Phenylobacterium zucineum HLK1: one gene and its partner. The main gene of each other region encodes a partner of the protein of the gene in region 2 in a complex. Links are inferred from orthologs where the notes say so. Each region holds a gene or a part of one and is shown on either strand. Other genes may lie near its edges.

Region 1 (4,266 bases), 3.0 Mb from region 2 along the record:
CGCGCCCGAACAACCTAGGTCCGATGCACGGAAGTGCAACGCTCCTCAAGTTACGTTTCGGATAGCCTGCGCGCAGCTTCGCGTCCGATCTTGGGCGCAAACGTGTCAGGTCTGTTCCGGGTCCGAAAGACGCTTCAGTCGATCGGCTTCTTCTTTTGACAGGTCCGGCTCGGGACTTTTCGCGCCCAGCCTGCGCATGAGGAGCGCCACGCCCGCCGCGAGCACGAGGAAGGGGCCGATCCAGAGGGCCAGGTTCCAGGCGTTGAACGACGGCGTCAGCAGCACGAACTCGCCGTAGCGGTCGGTCAGGAAGCGCTTGATCTCGTCCTCGCTGCGCCCGGCGCTGACCTGCTCGCGCACGATGCGGCGAAGGTCCTTGGCGAGCTCGGCCTCGGAATCGTCGATCGACTCGTTCTGGCAGACGAGGCAGCGGACATCCTTGAAGATCTCGCGCGCCTGCGCCTCCTGCGCCGGGTCGGCCAGCCGCTCGGCCGGGTCGGACGCCGCCGCGATCGAGAGCACGCCCGCCAGGGCGGCGAGGATCAGCTTCAGCCTCATGCGCGCGCCTCCCGCCGGCCGCCGACGCCCAGGCGCAGGCGGCGGTCGGAGAGCGACACGAACCCGCCCAGGGCCATGATCGCGGGCCCGATGAAGATCAGGCTCGCCCAGGGATTCCAGTAGGCGCGCACCAGCCACACCGGCTCGGGGCCGCCGTCGCGCCGCTCGCCCAGCACCACGTAGACGTGGCTCATGCCGCGGTAGCAGAGGCCGACTTCCGAGGTCGTCTGCCCGCCGGCGGTGTAGAGCCGCCGCTCGGGCGCGGCCCGGCAGATCACCTCGCCGTCGCGGGTCACGGTGACCGCGCCGCGCTCGGCCTCGTAGTTGGGACCTTCGACCGCCTCGATGGCGTCCAGGGTCACATGGTAGGCGCCGGCGTCCAGCGCCCCGCCGATCGGCAGGGTCTCGGCGGCCTCCACCTTCCACGTGGTCTCGAACACCGCGCCCAGGACGAAGACGCCCAGGCCCAGGTGCGCCAGGGTCATGCCCCAGGCGCCGCGCGGCAGGCCCCAGAGCCGGCGCCAGCTCTCGGACGCCGGCGCGCGGAAGGCCCGCACCCGCTCCAGGATCTCGGCCAGGGCGCCGGCGATCAGCCAGGCCCCCAGCGCCACGCCCGCCGCGCCCAGCGCCTTGCGCGGACTGACGAGGGCGATGGTCAGGAGCCCGGCGCCGAGCGCGATAAGGGCGGCGAGCCACAGCCGCTGCATCACCCCGCGCGCGTCGCCGCGTTTCCAGGCCAGCAGCGGACCGGCCGGCAGCAGGATCAGCAGCGCGGCCATCAGCGGCGTGAAGGTCAGGTTGAAGTAGGGCGGCCCCACTGAGATCGCATCGCCGGTCGCGGCCTCGCGGATCAGCGGGAACAGGGTCCCCAGCAGCACGGTGGCGGTCGCCGCCGTCAGCAGGATGTTGTTGAGCACCAGCGCGCTCTCGCGGCTCACCGGCGCGAACACCCCGCCCTGGGGCAGGCTGGGGGCGCGCCAGGCGAAAAGGGCGAAGCCCGCCCCCGCGGTGACGCCCAGGATCATGAGCAGCAGCACGCCGCGGGTCGGGTCCACGGCGAAGGCGTGCACCGAGGTCAGCACGCCCGAGCGCACCAGGAACGCTCCCAGCATCGAGAAGGTGAAGGCGGCCAGGGCCAGGAACACGGTCCAGCCCGGCAGGGCGCCGCGCTTTTCGGTCACCACCGCCGAGTGCAGCAGGGCCGCGGCGACCAGCCACGGCATGAAGCTGGCGTTCTCCACCGGGTCCCAGAACCACCAGCCGCCCCAGCCCAGCTCGTAATAGGCCCAGAACGAGCCCAGCATGATGCCGAGGGTCAGGAAGCTCCACGCGGCGAGGGTCCACGGCCGGACCCACCGCGCCCAGGCGGCGTCGACGCGGCCCTCCACCAGGGCGGCCACGGCGAACGAGAAGACCACCGACATGCCGACGTAGCCCGCGTAGAGGAACGGCGGGTGCAGGGCGAGCGCCGGGTCCTGCAGCAGCGGGTTGAGCGAGCGGCCTTCGACGGGCGGCTCGGCCAGCCGCATCAGCGGGTTCGAGGCGAAGACCGTGTAGGCCAGGAAGACGACGCCCAGCATCCCCTGGGTCGCCACCGTCACCGACCGCAGGCCGCGCGGCAGGCTGCGTCCGAGGCCCGCGGCGGCGGCGCCGAAGCCGGTCAGCGCCAGGCACCACAGCAGCATCGAGCCCTCGTGGCTGCCCCAGGCGCCGGCGATCCGGTAGAGCAGCGGCTTCTGCGAGTGCGAATTGGCCGCCACGTTGGCGACCGAGAAGTCCGAGGTGACGAAGGCCGTCACCAGGGCGGCGAAGGCGACCGCCACGCCGAGGAACGCGCCCAGCGCCGCCCCCTCGCCCGCGCCCGCGAGCACCGTCGAGCGGCGCAGGCGCGCGGCGATCGAGAGCCCCGTCTGGGCGATCGACAGCGCCAGCGCCAGCATCAGGGCGAAGGCGCCGGCCTCGGCGATCATCATAGGGCGTCGCCCTGGTGTTCCGGCCGCTGGCCGTCGCCGTACCACTCGCCCTGTTCCTTCAGGGCCTTGGACACCTCGCGCGGCATGTAGCGCTCATCGTGCTTGGCGAGCACGCGCTTGGCCTCGAAGACGCCGTCCTCGCGGAAGGCGCCGATGGCCACCACCCCCTGGCCCTCTCGGAACAGGTCGGGCAGGTCGCCCTGGAAGAGCACGCGGTCCTCGGCGTCCTGGTCGGCCACCGTGAACTCCACCCGCCCGTCGGGATGCTTCACCACCGAGCCGGCGGCGACGAGGCCTCCCAGCTGGATCGAGCGGCCCGGCGCGGGCCTGGCCGCCTCGGCCTGGGACGGGGTGTAGAAGAACGAGATCGAGTCCGAGAGGCCCCACAGGGTCAGGCCCGCGGCCACGGCCAGCACGGGGGCGATGGCCGCGACCAGCATCAGCCGCCGGCGGGCCTTGGGGGACTTGGGCAACCAGCTCATTCCATCGGCGCCGCGCGCGCGGCCTCCTCCAGTTGTTGCAGCACCTGCGGACGGTCGGCGTAGCGGGCTCGCGCCGTCGCCAGAGCGGCGTCGCGCCGCGCGTCCTCGCCCAGCACCGAATACGAGCGGACCAGCCGCACCCAGCCTTCGGGATCGTCGGGGTTTTCTTCCAGACGCGCGGCTAGGCCCTCGACCATGCCGCGGATCGCCTCGGCCTGCGGACCCACCGCCGCGGCGGCCGCGCCCCGGCCCTCGGCCTTGGCGATGGCGGCCTCGACGATCTCCCTCCGCGGCTCATCGGCCGGCACGTCGGCCAGCAGGGCGCGCAGCTCGGCGGCGCCCTCGGCGCGCTGGCCCGCCTCCACCTTGGCCTGGGCCAGGTAGAAGCGCGCCGCCGGATCGCCCGGCTCGCGGCGCAGCAGGTCCTCGAACACCGCCCGGGCGTCGGCCTCCACCTTGCCGCCGGCCTGGTAGACCAGGGCCTCGCCCAGGCTGCGCCGCAGGTCGGTGCGGTCCGGGGCCAGCTCGACGGCGCGGCGCAGCGCCCGCACGGCGGCCGGGACGTTGCCCGACTGACCCTCGGCGAGCGCCAGGAACCGGTAGCCCTCGGGATCCGCCGGCCGGGTCCTGATCACGTCGCGCAGCACGGCGGCGATCTCGGCGGCGCCGAGGGTCGAAAGGTCGGCGGCCTTCCACTCGGCCAGGCGCTGGGCGTAGGGGCGGTCGGGATAGCCCGGCGCCCCCAGCGCCAGATAGAGCCCGAGCGTCAGGGCGGGGACCGCCACGACCGCGGCCAGCACGCCGCCGCGCCCGCGCCCCTCGCCGGCCCAGGCGTCCTTCGGCGCATCGGCCGCGGCCAGCAGCCGACGGGCGGCCTCGGCGTGGGCGCTCTTGCGCTCGGCCTCGCCCATCAGGCCCCGGTCGGCCAGTTCGTCGATCTCGGAGAGCTGCCGGCGGTAGAGGACGGCGGCGGGATCGCCCGCGGCGTCCTCGGCCGCGGCGCCTCTGGCGCGCATCAGGATCAGGGCGGCGGCCGCCGCGGTCAGCACGCCCGCGACCACCCAGAACAGGATCATGGCGGCGGCTTTAGCCGAAACCCCGCGCGGGCGCGAGTGCGTCTCTTCTACGCGTCTGTCCTACCCGTCGGCGGCGAAGGGCAGGTCCGGGTGGGTCGCGGCGGCCGTGCGGCGGCGGACGAGGTCGGCGGCCTTCTCGCCGCGCACCAGCAGCGAAAGGTCGGCGGCGACCTCCAG
Region 2 (5,538 bases):
GCGGCGATCTCGGCGGTCGTCGGCCAGATGTCCTTCAGGAACACCGGCTGGCCGTCCTTGCCCTCGCCCAGCGGCTCGTTGGCCAGGTCGATCAGCATGTTGCCGGCCAGGGCGTAGGCGACCACGAGCGGCGGCGAGGCCAGGTAGTTGGCCCGCACGTCGGGGTTCACCCGGCCTTCGAAGTTGCGGTTGCCCGAGAGCACCGACACGGCCACCAGGTCGTTCTTCTGCACCGCCTCCGAGATCGGCTCGGGCAGCGGGCCCGAGTTGCCGATGCAGGTGGTGCAGCCGTAGCCCACCAGGTTGAAGCCCAGGGCGTCCAGGTGCTTCGTCAGGCCGGCGGCCTTGAGGTAGTCGGTGACCACCTGCGAGCCGGGGGCCAGCGAGGTCTTCACCCACGGCTTCACCTTCAGGCCCTTCTCGACGGCCTTCTTGGCCACCAGGCCGGCGGCGATCAGCACGCTGGGATTGGAGGTGTTGGTGCACGAGGTGATGGCGGCGATCACCACGTCGCCGTTCCCCAGGTCGAAGTTCTCGCCCTGCACGGAGAAGCGCTCGGAGTAGCCGTCGGCCTTGCCGAAGTCGTTCGCCAGCGCGCCCCGGAACTCGGCGGCGGCCTCGGTGAGCAGCACGCGGTCCTGCGGGCGCTTCGGACCGGCCAGCGAGGCCGTGACCGTGCCCAGGTCGAGCTCGAGCGTGTCGGTGAACACCGGGTCCGGATCGGACGGGTCACGCCACAGGCCCTGTTCCTTGGCGTAGGCCTCGACGAGGGCCACCCGGGCGGCGTCGCGGCCGGTGGCGGTCAGGTAGTCCAGGGTCGCCTGGGTGACCGGGAAGAAGCCGCAGGTCGCGCCGTATTCCGGGGCCATGTTGGCGATGGTGGCCTGGTCTTCCAGCGTCAGGTGCTGCAGGCCCGGGCCGTAGAACTCGACGAACTTGCCGACCACGCCCTTCTTGCGGAGCATCTGGGTGACGGTGAGCACCAGATCGGTGGCCGTCGTACCGTCGGGCAGGACGCCGTCCAGGCGGAAGCCGATGACTTCGGGGATCAGCATCGGGATCGGCTGGCCCAGCATGGCCGCCTCGGCCTCGATGCCGCCCACGCCCCAGCCCAGGACCGACAGGCCGTTGACCATGGTGGTGTGGGAGTCGGTGCCGACCACGGTGTCGGGATAGGCGACTTCCTGGCCCTCGTCCGTGTTGGTCCAGACGGTCTGGGCCAGGTACTCCAGGTTCACCTGGTGGCAGATGCCGGTGCCGGGCGGCACCACGCGGAAGTTGTTGAAGGCCGACGAGCCCCAGCGCAGGAAGCGGTAGCGCTCCATGTTGCGCTCATACTCGCGCTCGACGTTGTTCTGGAACGCCTTGGCGGTGCCGAAGTAGTCCACCATTACCGAGTGGTCGATGACGAGGTCGACCGGGTTCAGCGGGTTGATCTTCTCGGGGTCGCCGCCGAGCGCCGTCATGGCGTCGCGCATGGCGGCCAGGTCCACCACCGCCGGCACGCCGGTGAAGTCCTGCATCAGCACCCGCGCGGGGCGGAAGCTGATCTCGTGCTCGACCGAGCCCTTGTTCTCGAGCCAGGCGGCGAGGGCCTTCAGGTCGTCGGCGGTGACCGACTGGCCGTCCTCGTTGCGCAGCAGGTTCTCGAGCAGCACCTTCATCGAGATGGGCAGGCGCGAAACGCCCGAAAGTCCCGCTTCCTCGGCGGCGCGAAGGCTGTAGTAAGCGTAGGTCTTGTCGCCCACCACGAGCTCGCGGCGGGTTTTCAGGCTGTCGACTGACGCCATGAGGGGAGATCCTTTCTCTGTTCCCGGCCTCCCACACGTTCCAGGGATCGCGCGCTCTGAAGGGGCGGACACACAGCGTTCGTCCCCGCGCGGCGTTGGCCCCCTGGGGCGGTGGCGGCCGGCCGCTTCATAGCCCCGGCCATCGCGCCCGTCCATGCGCGGCGCACCTTGCGAATCGTTCGCAAAATCTGAGGGGTAGCGCCGCGGCGGGGCAGGCCGGCCGATGATATCGGAGCTGGTCATTTCCGACGCGTCCGTCCGGCGTGGCGGGCGGGTGCTGTTCGAGGGGCTGGGGCTGACGCTCGCGGCCGGCCAGGCCTGCGCGCTGACCGGGCCGAACGGCTCGGGCAAGACCAGCCTGTTGCGGGCGATCGCCGGACTCGTGCGCCTGGAAGCGGGGGAGATCGGCTTCGGCGGGGCCGAACCGGCCGAGGCGCGGGCCGCGGCCGTGCACTTCGTCGGCCACCAGGACGGGCTGAAGCCCGGGCGCACGGTGCGCGAGGAGCTGGTGTTCTGGAGCGTCTGGTCCGGGGGGACCGAGGCCTCGGCGGCGGCCGCGGCCGAGACCTTCGACCTCGTCCGGCTGCTTGACCTCGAGGTCCGACGCCTGTCGGCGGGCCAGCGGCGGCGCCTGGCCCTGTCGCGCACGGCCGCCGCGCCCCGGCCGCTCTGGCTGCTGGACGAGCCGCTCAGCCCGCTGGACGCCGGCTGGCGCGCGCGCGCGGGCGAGCTGATGGCCGGACACCTGGCCGACGGCGGGATGATCGTGGCCGCGGTGCACGACCCGCTGCCCATCCCCGCGGTCGCGCTGGATCTCGGCGCATGAGCCGCTTCTCCGCCCTGCTCGCCCGCGAGACGGCCCTGGCCTGGGGCCGCGGCGGCGGCCCGCTGGTGGCAGTGGGCTTCTACGCCGGCGTCGCCACCCTGATCCCGCTGGCGATCGGGCCCGAGCCCGACCGGCTGGCGGCCATCGCGCCCGGGGCGGCCTGGGTGGCCCTGGCGCTCGCCTCGCTGCTGTCCCTCGATCGGCTTTTCGAGCGCGACTTCGAGGACGGGGCCCTGGACCTGCTGGCGCTCTCGCCGCTGCCGCTGGAGCTCACCTGCGCCGTGAAGTGCCTCGGCCAGTGGCTGGCCACCGGCGCGCCCCTGGCGGCGGCCGCGCCTGTCGCCGCGATCGCGCTCGGCGCCTCGCCGGCGCTCGCCCCCATGATCTTCGCCTGCGCGCTGCTGGGCGGCGTCGCCTTCGCCTTCATGGGCGGCATCGGCGCGGCGCTCAGCCTCGGCGCCCGCCGCGGGGGCCTGCTGACGGCGGTGATCGTCCTGCCGCTGTTCGTCCCGCCGGTGATCTTCGGCGGCGGCGCCCTGGACGCCTTCGCCTCGGGCCTGCCGTGGAAGGCCGGGTTCGCCCTGCTGGGCGCCTACGCCGCCGCCGCCCTGGCGCTGGGGCCGCTGGCCATGGCCGCCGCCTGCCGCAACGCGCTGTCCTAGGCCTTCTCGCCTAGTCCCTGGCGGCCGGCCGCGGCTTGGGATGCCACATGGCGTTGACGATCACCCACCGCTCGCCGAACCGGCCGAGGTGGAAGTAGTCGATGAACCAGGGCGTCTCGACCCGGGCCACCGCCACCTCGCCCGCCACGTCCAGCACCTTCACCGAACGGCTCCACTGGTCCTTCGGGGTCTTCAGAACGCCCTGGCGGGTGAGCTCGACCAGCTCCTCCTTCGACATCCGGCGCAGGGCGTAGACCTCGTCGGGGTTGGTCTCGACCGCCCGTTTGGCGAGGTCGGGATGCAGGGCGCGGGCGACGCGCGCCGGATCGCCCTCCAGCTGGCCGTCCACATAGTCGTAGGCCACCGCCTCGATCGCCCGCACGGCGGCCGGGTCGGGCGCCGCATCTGGGGCAGGGGCAGGGGCGGCCACGGCGGCCGCGAGCAGCAGGGCTGCGAGCATCGGGATCTCCACATCAAAGCTCGACCGTATGCCGCTTCGCGGGGCCGCTGGCACATGAACAAAGCTTCATGCCGAACGCCGCTTTTTCGCCCCATCCTGACGGCTGAGCTTGGCCCCTCAGACGCCTGCCACGGGAGACGAAAAGGCGATGCCGAAGACCCCTCACTGGTTCCTTGCGGGAGCCGCGCTGGCCGCCCTGGCGGCGGCCGGGCCGGCCTCCGCCCATCCGCACGAGGCGCATGGCAAGAACGACGCTCGCGCCGAGCGCCATGTCCACATCACGCGCGTCGGCGACGGCGACGTGGTGATCCGCCGCGGCGACCGGACCGAGCACCTGAAGGACGTCCTGCAGCTGCGTCCCGACCAGGAGCCGGCGCTGAAGGCCTTCCTCGAGGCCACCCGGCGCGAGCACGCCCGCCACGAGATGGTGCGGTTCGAGCACGACAGCGGCAAGACGACGCTGGAGCGCCTCTCCGAGATGGAGGCCAGGATGGCCGAGCAGCAGAAGGCGATGAAGGCGCGGATCGACGCCACCCGCGCGTTCTACGCCCAGCTCGACGCAAAGCAGAGGAAGGCCTTCGACGCCATGCCCATGCTGATGATGGTGGGCCCGGGCCTGGGCCCGATGATGATCCCGCACATGGCGCACCTCGACGCCCCACCGAAGCCGCCCAGGCCCCCGATGCCGCCCAAGCCGCCGGGCCCGCCGGGACCCCCGCCGCCGCCGATGTAGGGAGAGGCGCGTAGGGGCCTGCGCCCGGGACCGCTTGCGGGTCGGGCCGCCGGGCCTTAAGCGGATCGGCCATGATCCCGGCCCCCGCCTTCCTGGCCAATCCCGAGCGCTTCATGGCGTTCTCGCGCTGGGCCGCGCCGCTGTTCGGCTTGCTCGCCGCCGCGCTGGCGGCCGCCGGCCTGTGGCTGGGCTTCGCCGCCCCGCCCGACTACCAGCAGGGCCTGACCGTCCGGATCATGTTCATCCACGTGCCGGCGGCGCAGATCTCGATGTTCGCCTACGTCTGCCTGGCGGTGGCGAGCTTCCTGTCGCTGGTGTTCCGGCACGTCCTGGCCGACGCGGCCGCCCAGGCCGCGGCGCCGCTCGGCGCGGGCTTCACCTTCCTGGCCCTGGTCACCGGCGCGCTCTGGGGCCGGCCGATGTGGGGCGCCTGGTGGGTCTGGGACGCCCGGCTGACCTCGGTGCTGGTGCTGTTCCTGCTGTACCTCGCCTACATGGCCCTGCGCGCGGCGATCGACGACGAGGCCAAGGCCGGGCGCGCAGCCGCCATCCTGGCGCTGGTGGGCGCGGTGAACCTGCCGGTCATCAAGTACAGCGTGGAGTGGTGGAACACCCTGCACCAGGGCTCGACCCTCTTCGCCGAGGGCGGTCCCGCCCTGCCCGCCGTCTACCTGACGCCGCTGCTGCTGATGAGCCTTTCCTATCTGTCGGCCTTCGGCTCGCTGTGGCTGGTGCGGATCCGCGGCGAGGTGTGGCGCCGGCGGGCCGAGGCCGCGGCGCTGCGGCAGGCGCGGGGCTGAGCCGATGCCGCAGACGCTGCCTGAGACCCTGCCCGACTACGCCGCCTACATCTGGCCCGCCTTCGTCGTGACTGGCCTGGCCTTCGCCGGCATGGTGTGGGAGGCGCTGGCCCACGCCCGCCGCTGGAAGCGCCGCTACGAGGAGCGCGCCCGCAAATGAGCCGCTGGCTGGCCTGGATCCCGCTCGCCGCCCTGGTCGCCCTGGGGCTGCTGTTCGGCCTCTACGCCCTCAACCGCAATCCGCAGATCCAGCCGCAGGCGCTGGTG

The links. Proteins that work in one complex are often made in the same cells at the same time.
Region 1: the proteins of ccmB (region 2) and ccmE are in contact, whole or in part, in a solved structure (PDB 8CE8), measured with the Escherichia coli proteins. The link is inferred for Phenylobacterium zucineum HLK1 from one-to-one orthologs.

What each region holds. Positions count from the first base shown.
Region 1 is NC_011144.1:3,084,440-3,088,705, forward strand. The notes cover bases 1,271-4,266. They hold ccmE (cytochrome c maturation protein CcmE), read right to left. Parts: upstream 3,014-4,266; coding sequence 2,528-3,013; downstream 1,271-2,527. Other genes in these bases: PHZ_RS14920 (heme lyase CcmF/NrfE family subunit), read right to left, coding at 1,271-2,528; ccmI (c-type cytochrome biogenesis protein CcmI), read right to left, coding at 3,010-4,089; PHZ_RS14935 (hypothetical protein), read right to left, coding at 4,150-4,266. In the rest of the region: PHZ_RS14915 (cytochrome c-type biogenesis protein), read right to left, coding at 106-558; more of PHZ_RS14920, read right to left, coding at 555-1,270. UniProt on the Escherichia coli protein: Heme chaperone required for the biogenesis of c-type cytochromes. Transiently binds heme delivered by CcmC and transfers the heme to apo-cytochromes in a process facilitated by CcmF and CcmH.
Region 2 is NC_011144.1:127,150-132,687, reverse strand. Bases 1,449-4,445 are described here. They hold ccmB (heme exporter protein CcmB), read left to right. Parts: upstream 1,449-2,612; coding sequence 2,613-3,278; downstream 3,279-4,445. Other genes in these bases: PHZ_RS21375 (Spy/CpxP family protein refolding chaperone), read left to right, coding at 3,887-4,445; PHZ_RS00745 (nuclear transport factor 2 family protein), read right to left, coding at 3,289-3,738; ccmA (heme ABC exporter ATP-binding protein CcmA), read left to right, coding at 2,014-2,616; acnA (aconitate hydratase AcnA), read right to left, coding at 1,449-1,790. Also shown: more of acnA, read right to left, coding at 1-1,448; more of PHZ_RS21375, read left to right, coding at 4,446-4,471; heme ABC transporter permease CcmC, read left to right, coding at 4,543-5,271; heme exporter protein CcmD, read left to right, coding at 5,276-5,431; PHZ_RS00730 (DsbE family thiol:disulfide interchange protein), read left to right, coding at 5,428-5,538. UniProt on the Escherichia coli protein: Required for the export of heme to the periplasm for the biogenesis of c-type cytochromes.